3 regions of the Megamonas sp. genome follow, and region 1 is predicted to be linked to each of the others. Evidence: riboswitches for the same ligand, from Rfam matches in the RefSeq annotation. Region 1 holds a riboswitch; each other region holds the start of a gene.
What was found. Region 1 has a riboswitch for thiamine pyrophosphate ahead of thiS (sulfur carrier protein ThiS). Riboswitches for the same ligand answer to the same signal wherever they lie in the genome.

Region 2: another riboswitch for thiamine pyrophosphate. It lies ahead of thiC (phosphomethylpyrimidine synthase ThiC); the one in region 1 lies ahead of thiS (sulfur carrier protein ThiS).
Region 3: another riboswitch for thiamine pyrophosphate. It lies ahead of AC5LAX_RS04720 (cytosine permease); the one in region 1 lies ahead of thiS (sulfur carrier protein ThiS).

Annotation. Positions count from the first base shown of each region.
Region 1 is NZ_CFQVBI010000065.1:82,501-92,771, reverse strand. It holds gene AC5LAX_RS09295 (ABC transporter ATP-binding protein) at 1-732, shown strand, start outside; gene AC5LAX_RS09290 (ABC transporter ATP-binding protein) at 725-1,669, shown strand; gene AC5LAX_RS09285 (MATE family efflux transporter) at 1,708-3,018, shown strand; gene AC5LAX_RS09280 (Cof-type HAD-IIB family hydrolase) at 3,073-3,864, opposite strand; gene AC5LAX_RS09275 (DMT family transporter) at 3,995-4,864, shown strand; TPP riboswitch at 4,907-5,010, shown strand; gene thiS (sulfur carrier protein ThiS) at 5,210-5,407, shown strand; gene thiF (sulfur carrier protein ThiS adenylyltransferase ThiF) at 5,410-6,048, shown strand; gene AC5LAX_RS09260 (thiazole synthase) at 6,064-6,822, shown strand; gene thiH (2-iminoacetate synthase ThiH) at 6,861-8,078, shown strand; gene AC5LAX_RS09250 (hypothetical protein) at 8,181-8,828, shown strand; gene AC5LAX_RS09245 (DUF1653 domain-containing protein) at 8,874-9,110, opposite strand; gene AC5LAX_RS09240 (N-acetylmuramoyl-L-alanine amidase) at 9,141-9,761, opposite strand; gene AC5LAX_RS09235 (phospholipase D family protein) at 10,078-10,271, shown strand, end outside.
Region 2 is NZ_CFQVBI010000087.1:12,364-22,634, reverse strand. It holds gene deoD (purine-nucleoside phosphorylase) at 1-22, opposite strand, end outside; gene thiC (phosphomethylpyrimidine synthase ThiC) at 126-1,430, opposite strand; TPP riboswitch at 1,514-1,612, opposite strand; gene AC5LAX_RS12670 (5-deoxy-glucuronate isomerase) at 1,664-2,449, opposite strand; tRNA gene AC5LAX_RS12665 (tRNA-Arg) at 2,722-2,798, opposite strand; gene AC5LAX_RS12660 (hypothetical protein) at 2,871-3,878, opposite strand; gene AC5LAX_RS12655 (sensor histidine kinase) at 3,990-5,678, opposite strand; gene AC5LAX_RS12650 (response regulator transcription factor) at 5,680-6,375, opposite strand; RNA gene ssrS (6S RNA) at 6,596-6,778, opposite strand; gene AC5LAX_RS12640 (hypothetical protein) at 6,927-7,253, shown strand; gene AC5LAX_RS12635 (amino acid ABC transporter ATP-binding protein) at 7,493-8,218, shown strand; gene AC5LAX_RS12630 (transporter substrate-binding domain-containing protein) at 8,259-9,119, shown strand; gene AC5LAX_RS12625 (amino acid ABC transporter permease) at 9,229-9,918, shown strand; gene AC5LAX_RS12620 (amino acid ABC transporter permease) at 9,937-10,271, shown strand, end outside.
Region 3 is NZ_CFQVBI010000036.1:34,507-44,777, reverse strand. It holds gene glyS (glycine--tRNA ligase subunit beta) at 1-1,622, opposite strand, end outside; gene glyQ (glycine--tRNA ligase subunit alpha) at 1,625-2,503, opposite strand; T-box leader at 2,570-2,741, opposite strand; gene AC5LAX_RS04720 (cytosine permease) at 2,824-4,050, opposite strand; TPP riboswitch at 4,123-4,229, opposite strand; gene rplS (50S ribosomal protein L19) at 4,393-4,734, shown strand; gene lepB (signal peptidase I) at 4,810-5,346, shown strand; gene AC5LAX_RS04705 (DNA-deoxyinosine glycosylase) at 5,405-5,917, opposite strand; gene clpB (ATP-dependent chaperone ClpB) at 6,169-8,757, shown strand; gene AC5LAX_RS04695 (type I glutamate--ammonia ligase) at 9,193-10,271, shown strand, end outside.

The DNA.
Region 1 (10,271 bases):
AAAAATATTAATTTTTCTTTGGATAGAGGAGAAATTTTGACCATAGTTGGTGAATCTGGCTGTGGTAAAACTACAGTGATTAGAGCCATATTAGGTTGTTTACCTAATAGCGGAAAGATTATAAATGGAAAAATTCTTTTTGAAAATCAAGATTTATTGAAATACAACCATAAAGATTGGCTATCTTTAAGAGGAAAACATATTGCTATGATTTTCCAAGATAGTGGTAATATGTTAAATCCTATCCAAACTATTGGTAAACAATTTATAGAATATCTACAAATTCACGATGATCTTACTAAAAAAGAAGCATATTCTTTTGCTGTAGAAATGCTTACTCGTATGAATTTAGCTAATCCTGAAAATATCATGAAATCATATCCATTTGAATTATCTGGCGGTATGCGTCAGCGTGTTGGTATCGCTATGGCAATAAGTTTTAAACCATCTTTATTATTAGCAGATGAGCCTACTTCTGCCCTTGATGTTACTACGCAAGAACAAATAGTTAAAGAATTGATAGAAATTCCTCGCAGTTGTGGTACAGCAATGATTGTAGTAACTCATAATATTGGTGTAGCTGCGTATATGTCAGATAAAATTATGGTAATGAAACAAGGCAAAGTTGTAGAATATGGTAAAGCCGAAGATATAATTAATTCACCACAGGCAGAATATACTAAAACTTTACTTGCTTCAGTTCCACAAATAGGAGGACAGCGCTATGTCTAAAGTTATTATGCAGGTAAAAAATATAACTAAAAAATTTCCAGCTAGTAATAATAGATTTTTAACAGCTTGTGATGATGTTAGTCTTAATATTAATGCTGGAGAAACAGTAGGCATTGTTGGCGAATCTGGTTGTGGTAAATCTACACTGGTAAAAACTATTATGAATATGCACGCACCAACTTCTGGTGAAGTTATTTTTCATAATCAAGATATTACTAAATTAACAGGAGAAAAACGTCGTCAAAATTGTCGTCATATTCAAATGGTTTTTCAAGACCCTACAGCAGCGTTTAATCCTAAAATGAAAATCGGCGATATTATTTGTGAACCGCTATTAAATTTTAATTTAATAAAAAAATCACAAATGAAAGAAAAAGCTCAAGAATTATTGCGATTAGTAGAGTTGCCAGATGATTTTGTATATAAATATCCGAATAATATGAGTGGCGGTCAACGTCAACGTGTAGCTATTGCCAGAGCTTTAGCCCTAGAGCCTGAAATTATTGTTTGTGATGAAGCCACTTCTGCTCTTGACGTATCTGTTCAGGCTAAAATCATTAAATTATTAGTAAAACTTCAACGAGAAAAAAATATCACCTATATTTTTATTTGTCATGATTTAGCTTTAGTTAGTTTATTTAGTCATCGTATAGCCGTGATGTATCTAGGCAATATCGTTGAAAAAATTGATGGTGATAAATTGATCGAAGCAAAGCATCCATATACTAAAGCTTTATTAAAAGCAGTTTTTTCTCTAGATAATGAGCAAAATAAAAATATAGAAACTCTTTTTGGTGATATCCCAAGCCCTTTGGACTTGCCAAAAGGTTGTCCATTTCAAAATCGCTGTAAATACTGCAAAGATATTTGTAAACAGGAAAAGCCAAAATTAAAAGAGATATCAGTTAATCATCATGTTGCTTGTCATTTATTTTAAATAAAATAATATAAAAATTTTAATAGATGGGAGATTTTATGCTATCACAATTAACTTATAAAGAATATCTAAAAGTAACTACTCCTTTTATGTTATCCACAGCTACACAGCCTCTATTAGGAGCTGTAAATACTGCTGTTATGGGGCATATGTCAGAAGCTTTTTATATAGCTGCTGTTTCTTTGGGAGTAATTTTATTTAACAATATATATTGGCTATTTGGATTTTTGAGAGTGTCTACTACAAGTTTTTCCGCTCAAGCTTTGGGCAGTGAATCCGCCAAAGATAAATTTTTAGCTTTAGCTAGACCACTACTTATAGCTATAGTAATAAGTTTAATATTTTTAATCATTTATCCGTGGATTTTCAAATATTATGCGTTGCTAATGAAGCCTGAAAGCCAAGTTGTTGAATTGATGAAAAATTATTGTGATATCATTATATGGGGAGCACCATTTGTTTTAATCAATTATGTAACGCTAGGCTGGCTCATGGGACAGATGATAATTCGCTATACTATGTTTATGCAAATATCCATGAATGTATTGAATATCGTCTTATCTATCGTATTTGTATTTATCATGGATATGAATATTCAAGGTGTAGCCTATGCTTCTTTGATTGCTCAAATATATGGTTGTATGATAGGTTTTATCGCTATTTATAAACGAGGGAACTTAATCATTTGCAGTGAATACATTCAAAGTTTAAAAACTTTACAACCATTTTTAGCCATGATGAAGGTAAATGTGGATTTAATGTTTCGCACTGTTTGTTTATTGACGATAAATAATTTGTTTGCCATAGCTGGGGCAAGCATGGGAACTGTTACACTAGCAAGTAATGCTATTATCTTAGAAATCATTTTTATCGTGGTCTACTTTATTGATGGTATGGCAAATGGTGTGAGCGTATTTTCAGGAAAAGCAAAGGGATATAAGGATATAAATTTATTAAATTCAGTATTAAAGATAAGCTTAAGATGTTTAGCTGTATTTATAATTTTTATTTCAGTGATTATGTATATCACTAAATCGTATTTTATAAATATGATGACTGATTTGGCAATTGTGGCTAATTATGCTAACGATTATAGTATCTATCTGATTTTGCATCCAATATGTGCTTGTGTGGGATTGCTTTTATATGGTATGTATACAGGTATTGGTAATACAGCTTCTATCAGAAATATGATGTTTGTCGCTGTGATATTTTTTTATATCTGCCAAAAAATATTGATGTCTTATCTAGGTAATGATGGTATATGGCTAACATATAATTTAACGTATTTATTAGAATCAATTATTCTCATTTTGTATTTACCGTCGTTAAAGAAATATTTTAATTAAAGAAAACCTACTATAGATTACTTTTAAATAAGGTAATTTATAGTAGGTTTATTTTTATAATACGTTATATTGTTTTAAAGCATAAGCTACGCCATCATTATCTACATCTAAAGTGATGAAATCTGCTATCTGTTTTAAATTCTCATTAGCATTTCCCATAGCTATGCCATATTTTACAGCTTCAAGCATTTCCACATCGTTTCCGCCATCACCAAAAGCCATGGCTTCATTGATATCTATACCATAGTAAGCTAAAACTTTTTTGATGCCTGTGCCTTTACCGCCATCTTTAGGAATAATATCTGTAAAATATGGGCACCAACGAACAGCTTTGCAATTTGGCAAATATGGTAAGACTTCTTGTTCTTCATCTTCATTTAAGAAAATATTCAATTGATATGTTTTATGATTGGATACACGACTTACGTCATCAAATGCTCTATCAGGTGCAGTATCTCCTAAAGTTTCTTTTAATTTTGCTAAACGGTCATTATAGAGATTAAAATAAAAATAATCTATTTCCATAAAGCCACAAGCGATATCTTTATCTTTGATGTAATTTGTAAATTGGATTAAATCTTCACGATTTAAATATTCTTCGTGTAAGATTTTCCCTGTACTATCATAACAATATTGACCATTAAAAGTAATATAACCACTGAATAAATCGCCAAATTCATCAATTAAAAATTTCAAGTCATATGGCGGACGACCAGTTGCGATAAATAATTTTATTCCTTTTGCTTTTAAAGTATGTAAAGCTTGTATCGTAGATTCAGGAATTTTATGTGTTTTAAAGCTAACTAAGGTACCATCAATATCAAAGAAAATAGCTTTTATCATCATATCACCGTACTTTCATTAGAATTATAAAATATAAATCAATTATAACAAATTTTAAGCTAGTACGTATATTGTTTTTATGCTATATTATAAACAATAATTATTGACTAGATAAATATAGAAAGAGATGTGAATGATTTTCATGAATGCAACTTTAAAAAATATTACGGCTATGCTTGTTTTTGGTAGTATTGGTTTATTTGTACGCAATATAGAACTTGCAAGTTCACAAATAGCCCTAGTACGTGGTTTTGTAGGTGCTTTTATTTTATTTATTGCTATGGTATGCTTGCACAAAAAAATAAATCGAAATGCTTTGATAAGAAACTTACGCTATTTATTAATAGCTGGCGTAGCTATAGGTTTTAACTGGATTTTTTTATTTCAAGCATATAATTATACAACGATAGCTACAGCAACACTTACATATTATTTAGCACCTACTTTTGTAGTATTATTATCTCCATTTATATTAAAAGAAAGTTTATCTCTCTTTAAAATCATCTGTGTAATTTTATCTTTATTAGGTATGGCATTAGTCGCTGGCATATTCAATGATAACCAATCTGGTGTAAATGATTTTATCGGTGTACTCTATGGAATATCTGCTGCATTATTTTATGCGATTGTAGTCTTAGCAAATAAATTTTTCAAAGATATTTCTGCCATTGATAGCAGTATTGCTCAATTATTATTAGCTTCAATAATTTTATTGCCTTATGTAATCTATCAGGGAAATTCATGGAGTATGAGTGGTTTTTCGTTATTATCTTTGGCTATATTAGGTATTATACATACAGGTATAGCATATCTATTATATTTTTCTTCACTACAAGAATTACCAGCACAAAAAGTTGCTATTTTTAGCTATTTAGACCCAGTAACTGCGATTATTTTATCCACAGTTCTTTTAGCTGAGCCGATGAGTATTTCTCAATGGATTGGGGCGGTTTTGATATTAGGTTCTTTACTTGTCAGTGAGTTGTTCAAGAAAAATAATTAAACTTATTGACAAATGATAATTTATAAATTATATTGTATATATAAATTAATAACAGGGAGCTAGTAAACTGGCTGAGAGGAAGTTGTGAACTTCGACCTATGACCTGATTTGGATAATGCCAACGTAGGATAATAATTATGATGTATTTGCAATTAGAAGAGATGGCATTTTGTCATCTCTTTTTTATTTTAACACACATCTATATATTAATTTTTAAAATCACATAGAGTTGACCATGTGATTGAACAGGAGTTCATGAAGGGGTGCACCACCGCGGGTGTATCTTTTTGTGGACTCCTTTTTTAATAAAATTTCTCAAAAGATAAAAAATAAGGAGGTCTTATTTTGATAATAGTTAATGGACAAAATCAAGAAATATCTTTGCCTATGGATTTAGTTACTTATTTGCAAGAAAATAATTATCCTTTAGATAAGATAGCTATAGAGTTAAATGGTCAAATAGTCCCAAAAGCAAAATATGCGCAAACTATTTTAAATCCTAATGATAAATTAGAAATCGTAACTTTTGTTGGTGGTGGCTGATAATGGCAGACATTTTGGCAAAAGAATTAATTTATCAAACTTTAAATGACCGCCATGGCATAGTCAATCAAGAAAAATTGAACAATGCTAAAGTTGCTATAGCTGGGCTTGGTGGTTTAGGCTCTAATATCGCTGTGGCACTGGCTAGAATAGGTGTAGGTCATTTACATTTAATTGATTTTGACAAAGTAGATATCAGCAATCTCAATAGACAACATTATTTCATCTCACATCTAAATAAATATAAAACGCAAGCTCTAGCCGAGCAATTACAAATGATAAATCCTTATTTAAATATCGTTACTGATTGTATAAAAGTAACAGAAGATAATATTTTTTCATTGTTTAAAGATGAAGATATCATCTGTGAAGCTTTTGACGTTCCTGAAAATAAGGCGATGTTAGTAAATAAGATATTAGAACTTTTCCCCGAAAAATATATCATTTCTGGAAGTGGTATGGCAGGTTTTGGTCATAGCAATGAAATTCATACTCGTAAGGTGATGGGCAAATTTTATATCTGTGGTGATGAAAAAACTGCATTATCCAATGAAAATAGTTTAATGGCTCCTAGAGTAGCTATTTGTGCTGGTCATCAAGCAAATTTAATCACTCAATTGATTTTAGAAAATAATTTATAAAGAAGGTATCATATTATGTGGCAATTAGGAAAACATCAATTCAATTCAAGATTTATTTTAGGTTCTGGTAAATATTCTTTAGAATTAATTCAAGCAGCAATCAATGAAGCAAAAGCTGAAATCGTAACTTTAGCACTTCGCCGTGTAAATAATGGTGGTATGGCTAATATTTTAGATTACATTCCTAAAGATATAGCACTACTCCCTAATACTTCTGGAGCTAGAAATGCTGATGAAGCAATTCGCATAGCTCGTTTATCTAAAGAACTTTGTGGCAGTGATTTAGTAAAAATTGAAATTATGCGTGATAGTAAATATCTTTTACCTGATAATTATGAAACTATCAAAGCTACTGAAGTTTTAGCTAAAGAAGGCTTCACTGTTATGCCTTATATGTATCCAGATTTAAATGTAGCTAGAGATTTAGTAAATGCTGGTGCTAGTTGTGTAATGCCTCTTGGGGCTCCTATCGGCTCTAATAAAGGTTTATGCACAAAAGAATTTATTCAAATTCTCATAGATGAAATCGACTTACCGATTATTGTAGATGCGGGTATCGGTAGACCTTCTCAAGCTTGTGAAGCTATGGAAATGGGTGCCACTGCTATTATGGCTAATACTGCTATAGCAACAGCAGGTGATGTCGTTCGCATGGCAAAAGCTTTTAATTATGCTATTGAAGCAGGACGCCTCGCTTATGAAGCCAAATTAGGTCGTGTAAAAGCACAAGGAGCAAGTGCATCTTCTCCATTGACAGGATTTTTACAAGATTAATTATTAATTTAATCAGTAATAATTGTGAGGTAAGATGAATGAATAAAGATAATCATATTAATGAAAGTATTATTAATGATGAAGTAAGAGCTGAATTAAAAAAAGAACGTATTGACCATATGGCATATTTACCAGATATGGAAGTCATACCTAGCGATATTTTAGATAAGGTTATAGCTGATATGGATAGTTATGATTATGATAAATATACTGCTCAAGATGTACAAACTGCACTTAGTCATGACCACATTACACCAGAAGATTTTAGAGCTTTATTATCTCCAGCAGCACTCCCATTTCTTGAACAGATAGCACAGAAAGCTCAAAAAACTACTAAGAGATTTTTTGGTAATTCTATCTATATGTTCACACCAATATATATTGCCAATTACTGCGAAAATTATTGTATCTATTGTGGTTTTAATTGTCATAATAAAATTAAACGTGCTAAATTGAATTATGATGAAATCGATAAAGAAATGCAGGAAATTGCTAAATCTGGATTGCAGGAAATCTTGATTTTAACAGGTGAAAGTCGCAAACAATCCAGTATAGAATATATAGGTGAAGCTTGTAAAATAGCTAAAAAATATTTCCGTGTTATTGGACTTGAAATTTATCCATTGAATACAGATGAATATGCTTATCTACAAAAATGTGGTGCGGATTATGTAACTGTATTCCAAGAAACATATAATAGTGATAAATATGAAACACTTCATTTAGCTGGACATAAACGTATTTTCCCTTATCGTTTCTATGCTCAAGAAAGAGCAATTCGTGGCGGTATGAGAGGTGTTGGTTTTGCTGCACTTTTAGGCTTAGATGATTTTAGAAAAGACGCTTTGGCTACAGGTATGCATGCATATTATTTACAACAAAAATATCCACATGCAGAGATTGCATTTTCTTGCCCTCGCCTTCGTCCAATTATCAATAATGATAAAATCAATCCTAAAGATGTACATGAAGCACAGCTTTTACAAGTTGTATGTGCTTATCGTTTATTTATGCCATCTGCTAGTATCACTATATCTACTAGAGAATGTGCTAGAGTTCGTGATAATCTCGTAAATATCGCTACTACAAAAATTTCCGCTGGTGTAAGTACCGCCATCGGTGAACATAGCCAAGAAAGCGAAGATAAAGGCGATGCTCAATTTGAAATTGCCGACACTCGTTCTGTAGACGAAGTATATCATGATTTAATTCATAACGGCTTACAGCCAGTTATGGCAGATTATTTATACGTATAGAATATTTTATAAATTAGACACTAGACAAAACTATATTTCTAAAGTACACTTTAATCAAAGTAAATATTTCTCTTTAAGAAAATTTAGGAGGATTTGATTCGTATGCTAATATTAAAAAAGCTATCTTTGCTAGTACTTTTAATATGTTGTTTATGTTTAGTGCCAACTCCTGCTAAAGCAGCTCCTACAGATACTAGTAATTTGGCAATCAGTACGATTACTGGCTTTTTAAATCCCGAAAATGCTGCTATAAGGGATGATTTACTAGAATTATTGAAGGATTCACAGCATAGACAAGAGTTGATTGATTATATTGAAGCTACTAGACCTGTAATTGAAAAATATAAAGGCTATTTTGATACAGCTTCTAATGTAGCTATATGGTCAGAAGAAAATATACCTATTATCGGTCATTTAATAGGTAATGTAGCTATCAGTGTTACTAATTATTTTTATCAACAGGAATTGCAAGAATTAGCGACTACAGAGGTAGCACAAAAATTTGCGGAGCTTCGTCAATCAGGTATAAATATCGAGATAGATATTTTTCAGAGGGCATTATCTAATTATGTTTTAAATGATGGTATAGATTTATCTTTGATTATGAATTTACAAGAAATTATCAATGAAAGATTAGAAGTTCATAATTTTTTAAAGTCTATAATTGAAAGCTCAGATTTAGAATATAATATCATTGATGATGGTAATATCATTCCTAAATTAGATACTAGAATTAATTTCAATAAATAAAAAAATCCTATCTTTAAGTGATTTCTTAGAGATAGGATTTTTTTGTTAAATTAATTTTTCAAAACGATATTTTTGGGAAACATCAGGGTATTTTTGGCGGTCAACTTCACTCATAAACATATCTAAAGGTCTAATATAATCTTTAAAATCACCATATAAAGCTTTATAAACTACGAATTGTTCATAAGTTTCTGTATGTGTAGCTACAGTAATAATCAAATATTTTTTATCTTCACCTTTGAAGTGAACCCATATTTCTCCTGCTTTAGGTAAAGCTCTCATTATATTGTGTTCTCCTTTAATTTTTAATTATCAAATGAAATTACTAGCCATATGGCGGAGATGATATAAATCTGCATATAGATTTTCACCAGGACAAGCAGTGGCATTAAAATCACGATGACCAAATACTGTATTTTCATTTGGACTTAAACTATACATTTGACATAATAAACCAATCAATTTACTTGCAGAAGCAATTTGCATATCTGTAGGCATTTCATCATTAAAATTACCAGATAAACAAATACCAATACTACTATTATTATGTTGATAAGTATGTGCACCAATATCTTCTAATGGTCTGCCTGTTTCAATTAAACCACTTTTGCGAATAAACATATGATAACCTATACCAGACCAACCATTTTGTAGATGAATTCTATGGATATCTGCAGCTGTGATATCGTCGTTTCCGCCAATAGCAGAATGATGAACTATGATTTGTGAAGTTCTAGGTCTAGTAGATAAAGAAGTAAAATTGAAATAATTTTCAACAATTGGTAAATCAGAAGCATATAATGTATAATCAGCTGCTTTAGCTACATTATTATTAATATTTGCTATAGAATTTAAAAAAGTGGAAATATTTGCTCCTGCAAGTAATGCTCCACCTAATTTTAATCCTTTAATTATAAAATCACGTCTATTCATATAATTTGTCCTTCCCTAAGTAGTGTATCTATAATATAGCATCTTGAGTTAACTATAAGTCTAGTAGAAAATTTCTCTAATATAATATATTAATTGTATTGAAATGTATTTTCAAGTGTTTTAGAGAATATTTCTCAATTAATTGCAAAAAATAAAACTAAAAAGTATCTTATTTACTACACTTTGAAATTTGTAGTTGCTTATGATACAATAAAAATTAGTTTTTATAAAGCCTTGAAATATAAGGATTTATTTCTAATTTGGACTCATTTATAATGGATTATTTTTATGTTAAATTTTTAGGAGGAATTTTTTAATGGCACACCGTAAGACTAAACAACATACTGTAAATGTTGTAAAAGCTCAATTTTGTGCACCAGAAAACATATCATATTTGGATTTATTTGAAGGATTTAATGAATTATATACTATAAATATAGCTACTAATATAGATTTCTTAGCTAATCTTTTAGAATTATTCACCAAAGTAGAGATTATTTTTGGCAACCT
Region 2 (10,271 bases), on a different contig from region 1:
TGGCTTCAATATGATTACTCATAACAATACCTTCTTTCATCAATAATTTTATGAGATATAAGAATATCTATAAAAATTTTATCATAATGAATGAAAAAATGCAGGGATTATCCTGCATTTTTAAATTAACAATGTTCGATTGTAGCACCGAGGTATTTATTGACGATTTCAACAGCACAATAATCGCCACACATAGAGCAAGCAGTTGTGCCTTCTGGATTGCGTGAAGCGCGTCTTTGACGTGCTGTCTGTGGGTCGATAGCTAAATTCATTTGTTCTTCCCAATCAAGTTTTTTACGAGCTTTAGCCATATTTAAATCCCAATCTTTTGCACCTGGTACATTTTTTACGATATCAGCAGCATGAGCGGCAATTCTAGTTACAATAACACCATCTTTTACATCTTGAACATTTGGTAAAGCAAGATGTTCGGCTGGAGTTACATAGCAAAGGAAATCCGCACCACAAGATGCTGCCATAGTACCACCGATTGCAGCAGTGATATGGTCATATCCAGGAGCAATATCAGTAACAAGTGGACCAAGAACGTAAAATGGAGCATTATGACAAATGCTTTTTTGCAATTTCATATTTGTAGCTATTTGGTCAAATGGTACATGACCTGGACCTTCGACCATGACTTGTACACCTCTATCCCAAGCGCGTTTTACAAGTCCACCTAAATTTAAAAGTTCTTGAATTTGAGCATGGTCAGTAGCATCAGCAAGACAGCCAGGACGAAGACCATCGCCAAGACTCATAGTAACATCATATTTTGCACAGATATCTAAGATATCATCATAGCGTTCATAAAGTGGATTATTTTTTTCATTATAGAGCATCCAACCTGTGATGAATGAACCACCGCGACTAACTACGTCCATATAACGACCTTCTGCTTTCATGCGATTGATTACATCCATAGTTACACCGCAGTGAATAGTCATGAAATCAGCACCATCTTTGGCTTGTTTTTCAATGGCATGAAGTAAATCTTCTTCAGTCATTTTCACGACAGCACCATGAGCTTTGATGGCATCAACTGTTGCTTGATAAATTGGCACAGTTCCTACCATTACAGTGGAATGTTTTAAAATAGCTTGACGAGAAGCATCAATATTATTTCCTGTGCTTAAATCCATTACAGAATGAGCACCAGATGCGATAGCGACATTTAATTTTTCGATTTCAGGAGTTGGGTCAGGAAAAGCACTAGATGTGCCGATATTAGCATTTACTTTAGTACAAAGTCCTTCGCCTACACCATAAGGGTGTAAATTTTGATGATTGATATTAGCACAAATAGCGATAGTACCATTGGCAACACGTTCACGAAGAGTTTCAATATCCATTTTTTCTTCTTGAGCTACGATTTTCATTTCATCAGTGATTTTACCAGCTCTAGCTGATTGCATTTGTGTCATTGTCATAATTTTGCCTCCATAATATAAGAAGTGATAAATGGCAAAAAAATAAGCAGATATGCAAAGAAAGTTGCAAATCTGCCTTGATAATCATTTATTTGCCACTTCCCTACGTTGGTCTTAACCAAACCAGGTTCTAAGGGTCGGAATATTTCCTCTCAGCTTCAAAAGCACCCCTAGTGGATTTTTTTCAATTTTTTTTTATTATAAAATATTTAGTAAGAAAAAACAAGATTTAATTAAAATTTAGCATCATGAAGCCAAATATATCGTTCATCTTCATTACAATTTTGACGGAGCCAAGGATTATTATCAAAATGACGAATCATCCAACAAGTATACATTAAAAAACCTGGAGCTACAGCTTGTGGATGAGTTTTGCTGTCAGCGATAGCGGCAAAACTACCATCAATGCTTTTAAATACATCATTTCCGATAAAACTAGCACCAAAACCTTCTGGTCTATCAAATTTGAAATAGTAAACTTCAGGTTGTGGGTGATAATGTGGTAAGTAGCCAGACCAATTACCTCTATCATTAATTACTTCACCTAAAACCATATTAGAATAAGGTGCTGTGTCATAATCAAAAATAGTATTAACTTGACGTTGAGCAGTGTTACCGAATTTTCCTGCACAAGAATATCCCCAAGGAACATCTTTTGGAGCATATAATTTAGCAGGGAATTGTTTTTCGTTTTTTGTGCATTGAACAAGAATTTCTGCATCGCTGTTTGCTTTAACAATTACTTTTGTATTACTGCAAACGTGAACGCACCAGGGACCTTCAGTAAAAACATCTTTTCTAGATACAGTTTTTTCTTGTCCATCAAAAATATAAGTGATTTTACCAGCTAAGAGTAGTATGGCAATTTCTTCACCTTCACGGCAGAAAATTCTTTCTTCATCAGCTTTAATTTTATAGACACGAATATCCATTAGCATATTACTATATTCATTATTGTAAGTAGTAAGAATTTGTTCGCCAGAAGCATTGAATTCTGGATAACCAAATGATTTATACATGAAAATATCTCCTTTATAATAAATTTATCAATAAGTGATGATTATTTTATGGTTATATTATAAATGTTTTAAAGTTCAATATCAACAATATATAATCAATATATAATCAATATATAATCAATATATAATAAGATTAATAAACTTATTAATAAAAAGTTTCTATAATAAATGTTGAAGTAAAAGAATTTTTTTATCTTGATATTTTTGATAAAGGGCAATAAAAAAGGATATTAATCATAATTATTATGATTAATATCCGTTATTTTTATAAATGGTGCGACTGGCGTGAGTCGAACACGCGACCCTTCGCTTAGGAGGCGAATGCTCTATCCGTCTGAGCTACAGCCGCAATTTCAATCTAAATTAGTTAGATGAATTTAATAAGCTAAATTTTAGCATAACTAAAACTAAGTCGCAAATTTTAATTTATAGGAGCTCCAATAGGACCTACAGAGCCAATAGGATTTGTAACGCCACTAGCAGCTGGTGATGTTGTAGTAGAGTTTACAGGTGTAGTAGGTGTTGGAGTTGTAGTAGTTGCTGTTGTGTTTGTTGGAACAGTAGCTGTTGTTGCTGTTTTATTGATTTGATAACGTGTTGCCCATTCAGGATATTTATTAGCATAATATCTTATTTTCTTGAATTCTACATCTTCTGTGCTTTCAGGAATGATAGAATGCATATTTTTGTCGAGATTAGGTGTTTTATCAATCCAATTTGTATCAGGAGACCAGAAATTATATTTTAATGTTCTAGCTGTTAAATTTTTGACGTTATATTCTTTTTTCATGAATTGGATAGAGGAAACATTGCCAGCAGAGTCTTTGTTTTCTTGCCAAATCCAAACAATGATGTTGTTATCTATCTGACGAAGTGTAGCTGTATCGGCACTACTTTCTCCAGATTCATTACTCCATAAGCCAAGCCAACGAGCATTAGAGATAAGACGACCACCTTCACCTTTATTGAATACACGGTCTACAATCATAGCATAAAATTTTTCATCAAAAGATTGAGAGTTGATATCTTTATTTACAGGGTTATTGTATTTGAGTGTATAAAGAGCCTTACCATCTTTATCATAGAAGATTTCTTCCATATAGCGTAGGGTTCTTTCTTGAGGATTGATTTGAACACGAGCTAAGCTATAGACTAATTGATTAGGATCATTGATAGGAAGTTTCATATTAGCTATAGTTTCAGCTGCTCCACCTGGAGCGTAACCTGTTTTTATCCAATCTTCAATACAAGTAGGAATGTTATTTTGACTAGAAACAGTAGTAATTCTTGTCATAGAAAAATATTTACTATATTTATCATCTGAGCTAATCCAATACCATTCAGAATCAGCGGCAAAACTAATTTGAGTATGGAATAATGTGAAAACCATTAATACAGTAAGGCAAATAATATTTTTTATTAATCGCATAAGCATGCACCCTCATTATATATATTATAAAATTTGTTACTCTACTTATTATACCAAAAATTTTAGCTTAAACAATAAGAAAACCCCTAAAATAGGGGTTTAAAAAATTTTTTAATCTGATTTTAAAGAAAAATGAATTCTGATACAAGTTCCTTCATTAGGTTTACTTTGAATTGTTAAATTAGCATGATGGAATTCAGCAATATGTTTAACGATAGCAAGACCTAAGCCTGTACCTTCTACATTGATTTGAGAACGGGATTTATCAGCACGATAAAATCTTTCAAATACATGTGGTAAATCGTCTGACGCTATACCTATTCCAGTATCTTTTACTTCTAAGATAAGATGATTTTTGTCTTCATTTAATAAAGAAATAAAGACAGAACCATTGGCTTTATTGTATTTTATAGCATTTTCGATGAGATTATAAATTAATTCTTCAATTAATTGACGAACACCAATAATTTCACTATTTGGATTTTCTTTAAAGATGACTTTTACTTGTTTTGTTAAAGCTTTATCATTTAGGCGTAAAATAATTTGTTTACAGATAGCGGAAAGATTAAGAGGTTCTTTCATAAAGGTACTATTTTTTTCATCAAGTTGAGAAAGTTTGATTATATCTTGAATTAAACTGATTAGACGTTGAGCTTCTTTGTAGATTTTGCTAGCAAATAAAGGAATGTCATTTGGTCGAACCATATTATTTTGTAAAAGTTCAGCAAATCCAGAAATAGAAGTGAGTGGTGTTTTTAATTCATGAGATACATTAGCGGAGAATTCTTGACGCATTTTTTCTGCCATGCGTTTTTCCGTGATATCTACAAAGAGAATTAAAGCACCTTTTACCGTATTATGCTTAGTTACAGGGCTGGCAATGATTTGATAAGTTTTTTTATCAAGAGGTAAATAAAACTCTTGTCGTTCTCCACGCATTACATTTTGAGCAGCTTGATATAATGTTTCATTATTGATAAGCGTAAAGAGATTTTTATCAATATAGTCTATTTTTTCGGCGTTTAAAATATTTAATACGCTATGGTTTATAGCTAATATTTTATAAGAATGATTGATTAAGATTAAACCTTCTTCGATATTGTTGATAATCATAGTAAATTCACGCTGTTGATTTTTTAAAGTCTTCATTTGTTGGTGAATTTGCTCATTTTGATTTTCTAAACGAATTAACATAGGATTTAATTCTTCATATAAGTCATTCATAATAGGGTGTTCAAGATTGATAGAATTTATAGGTGCAATGATATTTCTAGCCATACGGCGAGCAGCCAGTAGAGAGATTAAATAGATTAATAACATCATAGCTAACAATATCGGCAAGGCTTCTTGAACCATATCATATGCACTGACATTATTGCGAGAAAGACGTAAAACAGAATTATCATCTAATCTCACAGCGTAATAATACGTATTAGTTCCAAGCGTAGTTGAGATGCGATAAGATTCACCTGTTCCTACTTTTTGGGCAATTTGTACTTCTTGACGCAAAAGATGATTTTCCATTTTATCTAGTTCAGCACTATTATCAAAGATAACATTGCCTTCAGGGTCAATCCAGGTAATGCGTGTTTGTGTCTGTGCATCTTTTAGTAATTCTTTAGGGTCTGTTAAATGATGATTAAAAACATAAGTTAAATAAGTAGCCTCATCTTTAACTTCTTGTTTTGTATGTTCAAAAAATAATGGATAACATAAGGTCAAAGTTAAAATAAAAGTACAAATAACAGCCATAGATACTAAAAAGCACATATAATTGAAGATTTTTTGCTTCATACTCATATTAATCAATGATTTTATAACCGACTCCACGGATAGTTTCGATTAATTTGCTGGCTACTCCTAATTTATGGCGAAGTGTTTTTATATGCACATCGACAGTACGAGTTTCAGCTGCATAATTATAATCCCATACTTTGTCCATAATTTTATCGCGGGAAATAACGATATTTTTATTTTTTAATAGATAGTATAAAAGTTCAAATTCTTTTAATGTCAAAATAACTTCTTCATTATTTACATAGACTTTATGGAAATCATGATTTAATACAAGAAGACCATTACCTGCAGATAAATCATTAGTAGCTTTGTCTTGTGCTACATTGATTTTTGCACTGCGACGTAAAACTGCTTTTATGCGTGCAATTAATTCCATTACACCAAATGGTTTAGTTACATAATCATCAGCACCATTATCAAGACCAGTTATTTTATCGTATTCACTACCACGAGCTGTGAGCATGATGATAGGAGTATGTTGTGTTTTAGGATTTTTACGAACTTCTTTGAGGATTTCAATGCCATCAATGCCAGGGAGCATAATGTCTAAAAGAATTAAATCAGGCACATTATTTTTTAGTACAGGGAAAAATTCTTCAGCATTGACAAAGCCTTGAGCTTCAAATCCAGAAGATTGTAATGCATAGATGACAAGTTCGCGAACACTTTCGTCATCTTCAACACAGTAAATTTTTTGCATAAGAACACCTCATAGATATAGATTAAATGTAAATTATATTTTATAAAAAATAATGGATATTATATTAATATGTAATCAGTATAAAATTTTTTGATAGCTACTACAAGAGAAGATTTTATATTTTACATAGTTTTTACTAAAGACTAGATTTTTGTAATCTTAAATTGATTTTTGACAAACAAAAAAGCATTGTTTCACTTTTTGTAAAACAATGCTTTTTTATATGCCCATAATGCCGTTATCTTTTATTCGCCTAGACCTGCTTGGTGCAGGTGGGTATCTTGGATAAGAGCTTTGCTATTCGTTCGAGACGATTCAGCAGCACAAATATCACAGCCAGATTCCCGTTTAGAAAGAGTAAGGTTAGACAATATAAAAAGACCTACGCACATTGCAGGCATACTCCGTTATTAACTGATAATATAATAGCATAAAGATGAAATCTGTGCAAGAGTGAACAAGTCAGAATTGCAAATTGCATTTTTACTTGCGCAGATTATTAGGCTCAGTTAAAATAAGTATAACGTTATTGATAAAAGAAGGGATTTTTTATGGAAAACAATTATAGTGTAGCTATTTCTTGTCATAGTGATTTAGGATATATTGAGTATACAGCTGATACTAAATCTGCAAATATTGTTTTGGCAAATGAAGTAGCTAAACAAAAAGTAGAAGAGTTTTTAAATACACCATTAACTTTACAAGTACCACATGAAACATTACATGATTTTACTACAATAACTATTAATCCATTAGATGATGTGGAAACACTTCAATTAGCACTTACTCGTTTATGGGAAGCAACTGATGTACATGTTGATTGGAGTAGACCAGTTGACTATGTAAAAAATGGTATTCGTAGTCTAAAAGATTTATAAGATATAAAAAGCAGGAATTTTAATTTAAGGTTATATTTTGGAATAGTATCATTACTTGACAAGTAGATTAAAGTAAACTATACTAAACCTAAATCTTACAAGGCGAGCTTTTAAAGATTAATAAAGGCATATTTTAATAAGAGTATGCAAAAATAATTTGATATTAAATTTAGAAACAAAGGCGTTTCATTGTTATTTATGACAATGAGGCGCCTTTTCTGTTTAGTAGGTGGGATTTTATGATAAGACTAGAGCATGTAGAAAAATATTTTGGCAGTATTCATGTATTAAAAGATGTCAATTTAGAAGTAAAAGAGGGAGAAAAATTAGTTATTATAGGACCATCAGGTTCTGGAAAATCGACTACTGTAAGATGCATGAATTTTTTAGAAGAACCTACTAAAGGAAAAGTCTTTATTAATGGTGAACAATTGACACATAAAAATAAGACAAATATTATCAAAAATAATATATCAATGGTTTTTCAACAATTTAATTTATATCCGCATTTAACAGTTTTAGAAAATTTGACGTTAGCTCCTATAAAATTACATCATAAAACTAAAAAAGAGGCAGAAGATTTAGCTTATCATTATTTAGATGTAGTAGGATTAAGAGATAAAGCACATGTTTATCCTTTAACACTTTCAGGTGGTCAGCAGCAACGTATTGCTATAGCTAGAGCTTTATGTACGCAATCAAAGATTATTTTATTTGATGAACCAACATCGGCTTTAGATCCTGAAACCATTCAAGAAGTTTTAGATGTTATTATTAAACTAGCAAAAGAAGCTAATATTACTATGGTTGTAGTAACACATGAAATGGGATTTGCTAGACAAGTGGCAGATAGAATAATCTTTATGGCAGATGGGCAAATTATTGAAGAAGGTTCACCAGCTACTTTTTTTGATAATCCAAATAATGAAAGAGTCAAAAATTTCTTAGGGAAGATTATTCATTAAAAATATATAGATAGCAAAGTGTGAAGGAGTGTAGTTATTTATGAAAATTTTAAAAAGATGGGTATTAGGATTTTTAACAATATGTATGTCTGTTATGATGTTAGCAGGTTGTGGAAGTGATACTGAAAATAAATCAGCATCAAGTTCTAATCCAAGTGATGTGCAAGAAATTATAGATAGAGGTACTTTAAAAGTTGGTGTAAAAAATGTAACTAAAGGTTTTGGTTATGAAGATCCAGCAACTGGTGAATATTCTGGATTAGAAATTTCTTTAGCTCAAAAATTGGCTGAAAGTTTAGGCGTAGATGTGGAATTTACTCCAGTAACAGCAGCAACAAGAACAGCTTTACTTGATTCTGGTGATATTGATTGTGTAATTGCTACATTTACAATAACAGATGAAAGAAAAAATAGTTGGGATTTTACAACTCCATACTATACAGACCATGTAGGTGTATTAGTAGAAAATTCTTCTGGAATTAAAACTTTGGCTGATTTAAAAGGTAAAACAGTTGGTGTATCTTCTGGTTCTACCTCTGCAAAATCTTTAGTAGAAGCATTGATTAAAGCAGGTGTTATTCCTAGCGATGGTTATGATGCAAAAACATTTGATCCGGCAACATGGACAACAGGTGTAAGTTTCAAACAATATGATGATTATCCAGCAATTTCTACTGCTTTAAGTGCTGGTGATGTAGATGCATTTTGCGTAGATAAATCTATTTTAGCTATTTATAATACAGATGGTCGTTCTTATATTGCAGAAGAATTTGCACCACAAGAATATGGTATAGCAACTAAAAAAGGTTCTGGATTATCTAAAGTTGTAGAAAAATTTGTTCAAAAAAGTTTAAATGACGGTACAGTAGATACTTTGATTACTGAAAATAATTTAAAATAAAATAGCAAATTGAAAAAAATATGATAATAAATCTAAAGCTTTATAAAGCTTTAGATTTATTATTATGTAGTAGATTTATAAATTATAAATGATTTTAGTGGTGAAGTTTATGGCAGAAATTTTTTCTAAAAATGATTGGATAATGATATGGAATTATAAAGATACTTTTATTTTAGGTTTTTTAAATACATTAGAAACAGCAGTTGTAGGTATTGTTTTATCGCTTATTATAGGTATTATAATTGGTCTAATGGGTACAAGTTATAATAAATTTTTTCGCATGATAAATCGCATTTATGTTGAGGTTATTCAAAATACTCCGTTATTATTACAATTGTGTGTTTTTTATTATATATTAGCTTTTTCTGGGTATAAAGTAAGCGTTTTATTTGCAGGAATAATATCTTTAGGAATTTATCATGGAGCATATATGGCTGAAGTTTTCCGTGCTGGTATAAGCTCTATACCGAAAGGTCAGTTTGAAGCTGCTACATCACAAGGTTTTAATTATGTTCAAAAAATGTATTATATAATTTTGCCGCAGAGCATAAAAATTATCTTACCACCAATGGTAAATCAAATAGTAAATTTAATAAAAAATACATCTTGTTTGTATATTATAGGTGGTTCTGATTTAATTTCTTTAACATATAATTTTGTCACAGGTTCAACTACAGGTGGAGCATATGCGCCAGCTTATATTGTATGTGGTATCTTATTCTTTATAATTTGTTTCCCTTTATCAACTTTAGCTACTATATGGGAAAATAGATTAAAGAAAAAAGATGTAATGGCATAATAAAAGGATGTTTTGATTATGAATGAAATTTTAGCTAGTTTATCTATATTGCAAAAGCCAGCAATTTTAGTATTTATATTAAAAGGTGTTGTATTTACATTAATAATTTCAGTGATAGCAGTATTTTTAAGTATTATATTTGGTTCAGTATTGGCTTTAGTGAGAAATTATTGTACATCAAAGAAAAATATTGTTTTTAAATGGTTAGCAAGTATATATATTGAAGTTTTTAGAAATACACCATTATTATTTTGGATTTTCATTGGTATAATCGTTATTCCAGTTCCTAGTATTTTTAGTCATAGTATGCTAGGTTTATCTTCAGTAGAAACCAAGTTATTATTTAAAGCTAC
Region 3 (10,271 bases), on a different contig from region 1:
CGAACATCATTATCGCCAAGTACATTTTTAAGACGTAAAGTGAAGAATTCTGCTACATTTTTCTGGATTTCAGCACGTTTTTCACTATCAGTGATATTGAGTAAATCCATTGCTTTATCTGCAATTTCACTGATAGAAATAGTGTAGTTTGCTTCAATAATTGTATGCACAATACCAAGAGCTTGACGACGAAGTGCAAATGGATCTTGAGAACCTGTTGGCACAAGTCCACGACTGAATGTAGCTACGATATTATCCATTTTATCAGCTAAAGAAACAAGACGACCTGCTACGCTAGCTGGTTCTGCATCACCTGCAAAACGTGGCATATAATGTTCATAAATAGCAGTTGCTACTTCTTGACCTTCACCATCTAAAAGTGCATATTCACGACCCATGATACCTTGAAGTTCAGTGAACTCACAAACCATAGCAGATACAAGGTCAGCTTTTGCTAAGATTGCAGCACGTTTAGTTGTTTTTATTTCATCTTCTGTAGCATTTACTTTTTCACCAATAAAAGCAGAAAGTTCTGCTAAACGATTAGCTTTATCATAAATTGTACCAAGACCTTCTTGGAATACTACAGTTTTTAATTTTTCTACATAATCATAAAGACTATGCTTTCTATCTTCATCAAAGAAGAATTGAGCATCAGCAAGTCTTGCACGAAGTACACGTTCATTACCATGCTGTACTTTATCTAAGCAATAATCGCCACCGTTGCGAACTGTAATAAATAATGGTAATAAATTGTTATTATCATCTAAAACAGGGAAATAACGCTGATGATCTCTCATTGGAGTCATTACTGCTTCTTTTGGTAATTTAAGATATTTATCTTCAAAAGTTCCGCAAAGTGCTGTTGGATATTCTACAAGATAAATTACTTCTTCTAATAAATCTTCAGTGATTTCTGCATGACCATTATGAGCTTTTGCAATTTCTTCAATCTGTGCTTTGATGATATCGCGACGTTTTTCTTGGTCTACAATAATAAATGCATCTTTACAAGCTTGTTCATAATCACTTGCTTTATTGATTGTGAAATCGCCTTCACTTAAGAAACGATGACCACGAGATACGCGACCAGATTTTACATTAGCTACTGTAAAATCAATTACTTCTTCATCATACAAAGCTACGAGCCAACGAAGTGGACGTACAAAGCGGAAATCTAAATCGCCCCAACGCATATTTTTAGGGAAATTCAAGCCTTCTACTAATTCTTTTAATAAAGTAGGTAAAAGTTCTACAGTCTGTTTGCCTTCTTCACTAGAAACAGCATATACATAACCATCTTTTACTACTAAATCAGCAACATCTACTTTTTTGCCACGAGCAAAACCGATAGCTGCTTTTGTAGGATTGCCATCTTTATCAAAAGCGATAGCAGTAGATGGGCCTTTATATTCACTAGATGCACCTTGCTGAGTTTCTGCAAGATTTTTTACTAAAAGTGCAGTTCTGCGAGGTGTACCAAGAGTTGTTACTTCATCAAAATCAAGACGCATTTCTTGAAATTTTGCAGTTGCTTTTTCTTTTAATTGAGCTAAAATTCCTGGCATAAAATGAGCAGGAACTTCTTCTGTACCAATTTCTAATAATAAATCTTTAGCCATTATTATTTTGCTCCTTTCTTCAAGAGAGGATAGCCGAGTTCTTCACGCTGTTTTAAATAACATTGAGCACAAAGACGAGCAAGATTACGTACACGAGAAATAAACGCTGTACGTTCAGATACGCTGATTGCTCCACGAGAATCAAGCAAGTTAAATGTATGAGAACATTTCAATACATAATCATATGCTGGATGAACATAGCCAAGCTCAATTACGCGAACAGCTTCTTTTTCGTATTTATCGAAAAGGTCAAATAAAAGAGCAGTATCTGCAAGTTCAAAGTTATAAGTGGATTGTTCAAATTCATTTTGATGGAATACATCACCATAAGTGTATGTGCCATTCCAATCAATATCATAAACATTTTCTTTTTCTTGAATATACATTGCAATACGTTCAAGACCATAAGTAATTTCAGAAGCTACAGGTTTTACATCAACACTACCTACTTGTTGGAAATAAGTAAACTGTGTGATTTCCATACCATCGAGCCAAACTTCCCAACCAAGACCCCAAGCACCAAGTGTTGGAGATTCCCAGTTATCTTCAACAAAACGGATATCATGTTCTTTTTCATTGATACCGAGTTTTGCTAAGCTCTGTAAATAAAGTTCCTGAATATTATCAGGAGATGGTTTCATAATTACCTGGAATTGATGATGTTGGAATAAACGGTTAGGATTTTCACCATAACGACCATCAGCTGGACGACGAGATGGTTCTACATATGCTACATGCCAAGGTTCAGGGCCAAGTACACGTAAAAATGTAGAAGGGTTCATAGTACCTGCACCTTTTTCCACGTCATAAGGTTGAGCTAAAATACAGCCTTGCTTAGACCAAAATTCCTGCAAAGTCAGGATAATTTCCTGAAATGTCATAAATATACCTCCTTGATATTCATGGGCGACAAAATAAAAAATCTCGCCCATGTAACAACAAAATGTTACAGGGACGAGATGTATTCCCGCGGTTCCACCCTGATTGACTTAAATATATTTAAGTCCTCTTTAGAATGTTATTTATTATTATAAAGCTCCCTAGCGCCATTCACTTTTTGTAGTCTTACACCATCACTACTCGCTGATTAAAGTTACTTTTCTAGTTCATTGCTGTACATAAAGTCTAGCAAAAGAAAAAATCCTTGTCAATATATTTATGTTGTTTACTTTTAGATTTATGGCTAAATAATAAAATACTTTTAATATTTCTTATTCAAACTAAATTTTTTTGCCCCAATCAATTGATTAACAAAAATATTAATAATGGCTATAGCTAACATAACTGGCACAGTAATCCCAATAAATGTGCTATAATCAATCAACAATTCATAAGCTATAAAACCAATTAACCATAAAAGACAATTTTTACCAGTGATAAATGAATTTTGATGATAAATATTATGACTAAAGAAATATTCAGAAAAAGCAATAGCAAATAACGGTGCAAAAGTTGCTGCTATAAAATAAAGGAAAGTTTCATATTGTTCCATAGATAAGAAAATAGCAAGCAATGTAGAAATTATACATACAAAAAATGCTGTATATTTTACATCTAATTGATTACTGATATGATTTAAACAAATACTTGAAGAATTTATCGTAATGAAATTAGTTGTTACTGTAGATAATAAAATAACAACTAAAGAAATAACACCCAATCCAGATAACATAAAAATATCACAAATATCTGTTATACCATAATGAACAGCACTACCTAAACCAATTGTATACATTAAAATACTGCCAAAACAATATGCCACTACACAGCTCACTGTACCTGTAGATTGATTTTTAAGTGTTCTTGTATAATCTGAAATAACTGGCATCCATGATAAACACATAGCAATATTCAATTCTACCGCCATGCCAAAACTCATACTTTCATCTAAGGAAGTTACCACTTCATTTGCAGAAACTACCGCCCCAAAACCTAAATATAAAGAAGCAAGCAATAAACAAAGCATTACTACTTTATTTATCTTACTTACAAAATCCATTGTACTAAAAATCCAAATGCAAGGAAAAAGACCTATGATAATTGTCCATAAAATAGTATTTTCTCCTATATTCCATAAAGATGCCATTAATTTATTGAAAGCTTGTGCCCCAATGATGGTCATTATAGAAGTCCAACCTATTAATTGAATAGTATTTAATAGAGAGAAACTAACAGAACCCAACTTACCAAAAGATAAATTAATACTTTCAGAAGCACTGCAACGTTTATTAGCACCGATAATCCCTGCTAAATAAAGAATAATTCCGCCAATTACATGACCTACTAAAATAGCTAAAAATCCATCTTTCATGCCAAGTGGTGCTAAAAAAGTTCCTGTCATGATTTCAGCCACAGAAACTGCTGTACCAAACCAAATCAATGATACATTAAAACTAGAATTATTTGTTGATGTAAAAAATGTAGACAAAAAATCACCTCATAAAAAATAAAAATATTTAAAAATAAAAAAAGGAAATAGCCATGCCATTTCCTTGAAAATACGTAATCAAACTAATATTTCCCTACGTTGGCATTATCCAAATCAGGTCATAGGTCGAAGTTCACAACTTCCTCTCAGCCTGTCTACAAGCTCCCTTTTTCATATTCTGCCTTTAATATAAATTATCCTAAAATATTTGTCAAATTCTCGAAAAATCTCCAAAAAATATATTGCATAGCCCATTTTTATATGATAAAATAGCCTAGTATGCAACAAACGGTCCGCTGTGAGATATTCTTATATGAACGTTTGAATTAAGGAGGAAAAATAATGAATATTATTCAGGCTTTAGAACAGGAACAATTACGTAACGATATCCCTAAATTTATCCCTGGCGATAGCGTTCGCGTACATGTAAAAGTAGTTGAAGGATCCAACGAACGTATTCAGATGTTCGAAGGTGTTGTAATCGCTCGCCAAGGTTCTGGCGTTCGTGAAAACTTCACAGTAAGAAGAATTTCTTATGGTGTTGGTATTGAACGTACTTTCCCAGTACATTCCCCACGCCTTGCAAAAATCGAAGTTACTCGTAGAGGTATTGTTCGTAGAGCAAAACTTTATTATCTTCGTAACCTTACTGGTAAAGCTGCTCGTATTAAAGAAAGACGCTAATATCTTCATAAGAGGGACTGCCTATGGCAAGTCCCTTTTGTTTTATTAGTATGTTCTAGTAGAGGGAGGATTATCATGGCTGATAAAAAAGAGTCATCTTTAGGTAGTGAAATTAAAGATTGGGTTATTTCCATAGCTATCGCTGTTGTTTTAGCCTTATTCATTCGTCATTTTGTAGTAGAGTTATATTTAGTTGATGGACCTTCTATGCGTCCGACATTACAAAATCAAGAGCGTTTAGTCGTTAATAAATTTATTTATAATTTACATGATCCTGAACGTGGTGATATCTTAGTATTCCAATATCCAAAAGATCCTAGCCGTGATTTTATCAAACGTGTAATTGCAATTCCTGGAGATACTATTGAAATCAAAGATGGTCATGTTTATGTAAATGGTGAATTAAAAAATGAACCATATATCTTAAGCACAACTAGAGGGGATTATCCACTGGCTACTGTACCAGAAGGACATATTTTCGTAATGGGCGATAACCGCAATAATTCCGAAGATAGTCGTTTCGCTGATGTAGGCATGGTACCATTTGATTTAATCAAAGGTAAAGCAATACTCATCTTCTGGCCACTTGATAAATTAAGAACATTACCATGATAATAACGAAAAGGTACCTATGAAATATTTTGTAGGTACCTTTTTTATTTTATAAAATCTATTTATTATTTATATGTCTAGCTAAAGCTTGTTGCCAAACTTCTTGAAGCATCGGCAAACGAAATTTAGCATTTGCTGGACTTGTAGATGGCAAAGTATAAAAAGTATATGTTTTATCTTTTAAAATATCTTTATTATATTTCTTAAAGCACTGAAAAGATTTTCCGCCATTAAAACAAATAGTTTTTATTTTAGGATATTTGGCAAATAAAGCTTTAAAATCATTTGGCACTTCATCGCAAATAGCACTATCTAAACTACCTTCTCGAATACAAGAATCTATAGAGTCCCAAAGAGCAATATGATTTTTTCTCAATAATTCTAATCGCTCTTGATAAATAGTTGGTATTATTCCTTCATTAAAAAATATAGCCATTAATTTCCAAAATCTATTTTGAGGATGAGCATAATATTGTTGCTGTTCCAAAGATTTCACACTTGGCATTGAACCTAAGATAATAGTTGTACAATTTTCATCAATGGATGGAGCAAATCCTATGAGTCTTTCCATAAATAAAATCACCTCTATTCTATTATAATATAAAGATTTTTAGTATAGATAAAAAATTTTTAAAAATAAATGTCAAAAAGTCAAAATAATGTTTGACAATTTGACTTTTAGCTTTTATAATATGTTTTGTAAGCAAATATAAAACTAAAGTATAACATAAATTATTACTTTAATATTTATATTTACTGTATTATTGTTTTTATACTATTATTAATTGAAATGTTACTCATCATGACTTGGAGGTATAAATCATGGGTGAAGAAAAATATACACAAAAAGTTTTAGAAGCTATGCAATCTGCACAGCAAGAAGCAGCTCTTCGCTATCATCAAGAAATTACATCTGCTCATGTTCTTTCTGCTTTAATAAAAGAACCAGAAGGTTTACTTGCAACTATTTTTGCTGAATGTCGAGTAGATTTACCTATGCTCAAAGCAAAACTAGAACAAATGCTCAAAAAAATTCCTAGCGTAAAAGGTCAAAGTCGCTTAGGTATGAGTACAGAAATGGTTCGTGTATTAGGCAGAGCAGCAAAACTTGCTGAAAACATGAATGATGAATATATAAGTACAGAACATTTATTATTGGCTATTGTCAGCGATAGCGATGATGAAATGCAAGCATTATGTAGAGAATTCAATCTACACCAAAATAAAATTCAATCTGTAATTAAATCAGAACGTAAACAAAATGTAAATAGTGATAATCCTGAAAGTGGTTATAAATCACTTGAAAAATACGGTCGTGATTTAACAGCTATGGCAAGAGTTGGTAAACTCGATCCTGTTATTGGCCGTGATGAAGAAATCCGCCGTACTATTGAAATCTTATCTCGTCGTACTAAAAATAATCCAGTATTAATCGGTGAACCTGGTGTTGGTAAAACTGCTATTGTTGAAGGTTTAGCTCGCCGTATCGTAGCAGGTGATGTTCCAGAATCTCTAAAAAATAAAACATTGTATTCTCTTGATATGGGTTCATTAATCGCTGGTGCTAAATATCGTGGTGAATTCGAAGAACGTCTAAAATCTGTATTAAATGAAATCTCTAAATCCGATGGACAGATTTTATTATTCATCGATGAAATTCATACTGTAGTAGGTGCTGGTGCAACTGAAGGTGCTATGGACGCTGGTAACTTATTAAAACCAATGTTAGCACGTGGACAACTCCGCTGTATTGGTGCTACTACTTTAAATGAATACCGTAAATATATTGAAAAAGATACAGCTCTTGAACGTCGTTTCCAACCTGTAATGGTAGGTCAGCCATCTGTAGAAGATACTATTTCTATCTTGCGTGGCTTAAAAGAACGTTATGAAGTTCATCATGGTGTAAGAATTCGTGATAATGCCCTTGTTTCTGCAGCTGTATTATCTGATAGATATATCTCTGATAGATTTTTACCAGATAAAGCTATCGACTTAGTTGATGAAGCTGCTGCTAAACTTCGTACTGAAATCGAATCTATGCCAGAACCTATTGAAAAATTGCGTCGTAAAATCATGCAATTACAAATAGAAGAAGAAGCATTAAATAAAGAAACTGATGAAGCATCTAAAGAAAAACTTGCTAAACTCATTGATGAAAAAACTAAATTACAAAATGAAGAAAATGAATTAAAAGCAAAATGGGATAAAGAAAAACAAGGTATTGTTCGTGTACGTGCTATCAAAAAAGAAATGGATAGTGCCAATACTGAAATGGAAAAAGCTCAACGCAGTGGCGATTATGCCAAAGCTTCTGAAATCAAATACGGTAAATTACCACAACTTCAAAAAGAACTTGAAAAAATGGAAAAAGCTGTTCATGATGAAGAAGGTAATCGTCTCTTAAAAGAAGAAGTATCTGAAGAAGATATCGCTCAAGTAGTAAGTCGTTGGACTGGTATTCCTGTTACTAAAATGCTCACAGGTGAAAGAGAAAAACTCGTACATCTAGAAGATGTTCTCCATGAACGTGTTGTCGGTCAAGATGAAGCTGTAAAAGCTGTAAGTGAAGCTATCATCCGTGCTCGTGCTGGTATCAAAGACCCTAATCGTCCAATCGGTTCTTTCATTTTCCTCGGCCCTACTGGTGTAGGTAAAACTGAACTTGCAAAAACTTTAGCTGAAAGTCTATTTGATGATGAACGCAGTATTATTCGTATCGATATGAGCGAATATATGGAAAAACATTCTGTAGCTCGTTTAATCGGGGCTCCTCCAGGATATGTTGGCTATGATGAAGGTGGTCAACTTACTGAAGCAGTTCGCCGTCGTCCATATAGCGTAATTTTACTTGATGAAATCGAAAAAGCTCATCGTGATGTATTCAATGTATTATTACAAATCTTAGATGATGGTCGTTTAACTGATGGTAAAGGTAGAGTTGTAAACTTCAAAAATACTGTTATCATTATGACATCAAACTTAGGCAGTCATGAAATCTTAAATCAAAAAGATTTTGCTACAGCTGAAAAATTAGTACGCGATATCTTAAAAGATTATTTCCGTCCTGAATTTTTAAATCGTGTTGACGATATTATCGTATTCAAAGCTTTAGCTAAAGAACAAGTACGTCAAATTGCTCGCATCATGCTCGAAAATCTCAATAAACGTCTACAACATCAAGTTAATATTTCACTTTCTTGGTCTGATGAAGCTTTGACTAAACTTGCAGATGAAGGTTTTGAACCAAACTTTGGTGCTCGTCCACTTCGTAGATTATTATCTCATACTGTAGAAACTCAACTAAGTAAAGAAATCATCAAAGGTAATATCAAAGAAGGCGACACTGTAGATATTAATGTAAACGGTGAAGAATTCACATTTAATCCAATTCGTAAAATGGAAGCATAATATTTAAATAAATAATCTTTAAATAAAATTAATCTATACACCCTAAAAGGTATTTATTGTATATCTTTTAGGGTGTATTTTTTTATAAAAATATTAAGCTATTTTAAATATTTAACAACTTTTTACAAAAAATAAACAATAAAAATACAATGTTACAATTAAAAATAAAAAATAACTACTAGACAAACACTTTTGAATATGATATTATAAATCACGTAAAACAGAACAGCAAAGGCAATGGGGCCATATGAGACATCTGTACATTAGTATTGTAATTGTTTCAGTCTAAAAAATATATAAATTAACTTATTAGTTTATTTTAATTTTATATTTTTAGGGGGATATTATATTATTAATGTAGTCAGAATTGTTTTCATACGGCTTTTTTTAGTTGCTACATAAATTTTTGTTAATAAATAAAAGGTGGGTCTTTTAATGAACGATTTATTATATGTTATCCCTGCAAATTCTAAAAAAGAAGATATTATTGCTACATTGAAACAACATCCTGAAATTAAATTTGTTTCTTTAGTAGGTATCGATTTAGCTGGTAATGATACTGATGAAAAAATTCCTATGAGAGTTTTTCTTGAAGATATTGACTCTTTCTATAATGGCTCTGCTGTTCAAACAGATGGTTCTTCTGTAGTATTAACAGGTATTGCTACATTAAATAATGCTAAAGTAGATATGCCAATTGATCCTACTGTTAATTGGTTTGTTGATTACAATATCGAAAGCTATGATGATGAACTCGGTAAACCAGTTGGTACTCTCCGCATTCCTGCAGCTCTTATTCATGATGGCAAAGCTGTAGACTCCCGTTCCATCTTAGCTAATACTTTAACTTATGTAAAAAAAGGTTTATTAGACCTCTTTAAAAATAATGCTAAAATCTCCGGCTTAGAACATATCAATGGTGCAGATGTAAAAGATATCGTATTTACTTCCGCTACTGAACTTGAATTCTGGGTAAAAACTCCACTTAGTGAAGCAGATATCCCTGAAATGTCCGCATCTCAGGTTATGCAAGAACAATATTGGCAACGTACACGCGGTGCAGTTCGTACAGCTCTTGAACAATGCATGTTAGCTCTTGAAGCTTATGGTCTTTCTCCAGAAATGGGACATAAAGAAGTTGGTGGTATGAAAGGTCATATCGACACTGATGGTAATATGACTCATGTTTGCGAACAGGTAGAAATTGACTGGAAATTCGCTGATGCACTTCAAGCTGCTGATAATGAACTCGTTGTTCGTATCCTTGTAAAAGAAATTTTCCGTGAAAATGGTCTTGAGGTTAACTTCAAAGCAAAACCTATGATCGGTCTTGCTGGTAATGGTGAACATACTCATTTCGGTATGGGTGCTATTATGAATGATGGTTCTTTTGTAAACTTATTCGCACCAACTGATATGAAAAAAGATTATATGAGTGCTGTAGGTTATGGTGCTATCATGGGCTTACTTAAAAACTATGAAGTTATCAACCCATTTGTATCCGCAACTAATGA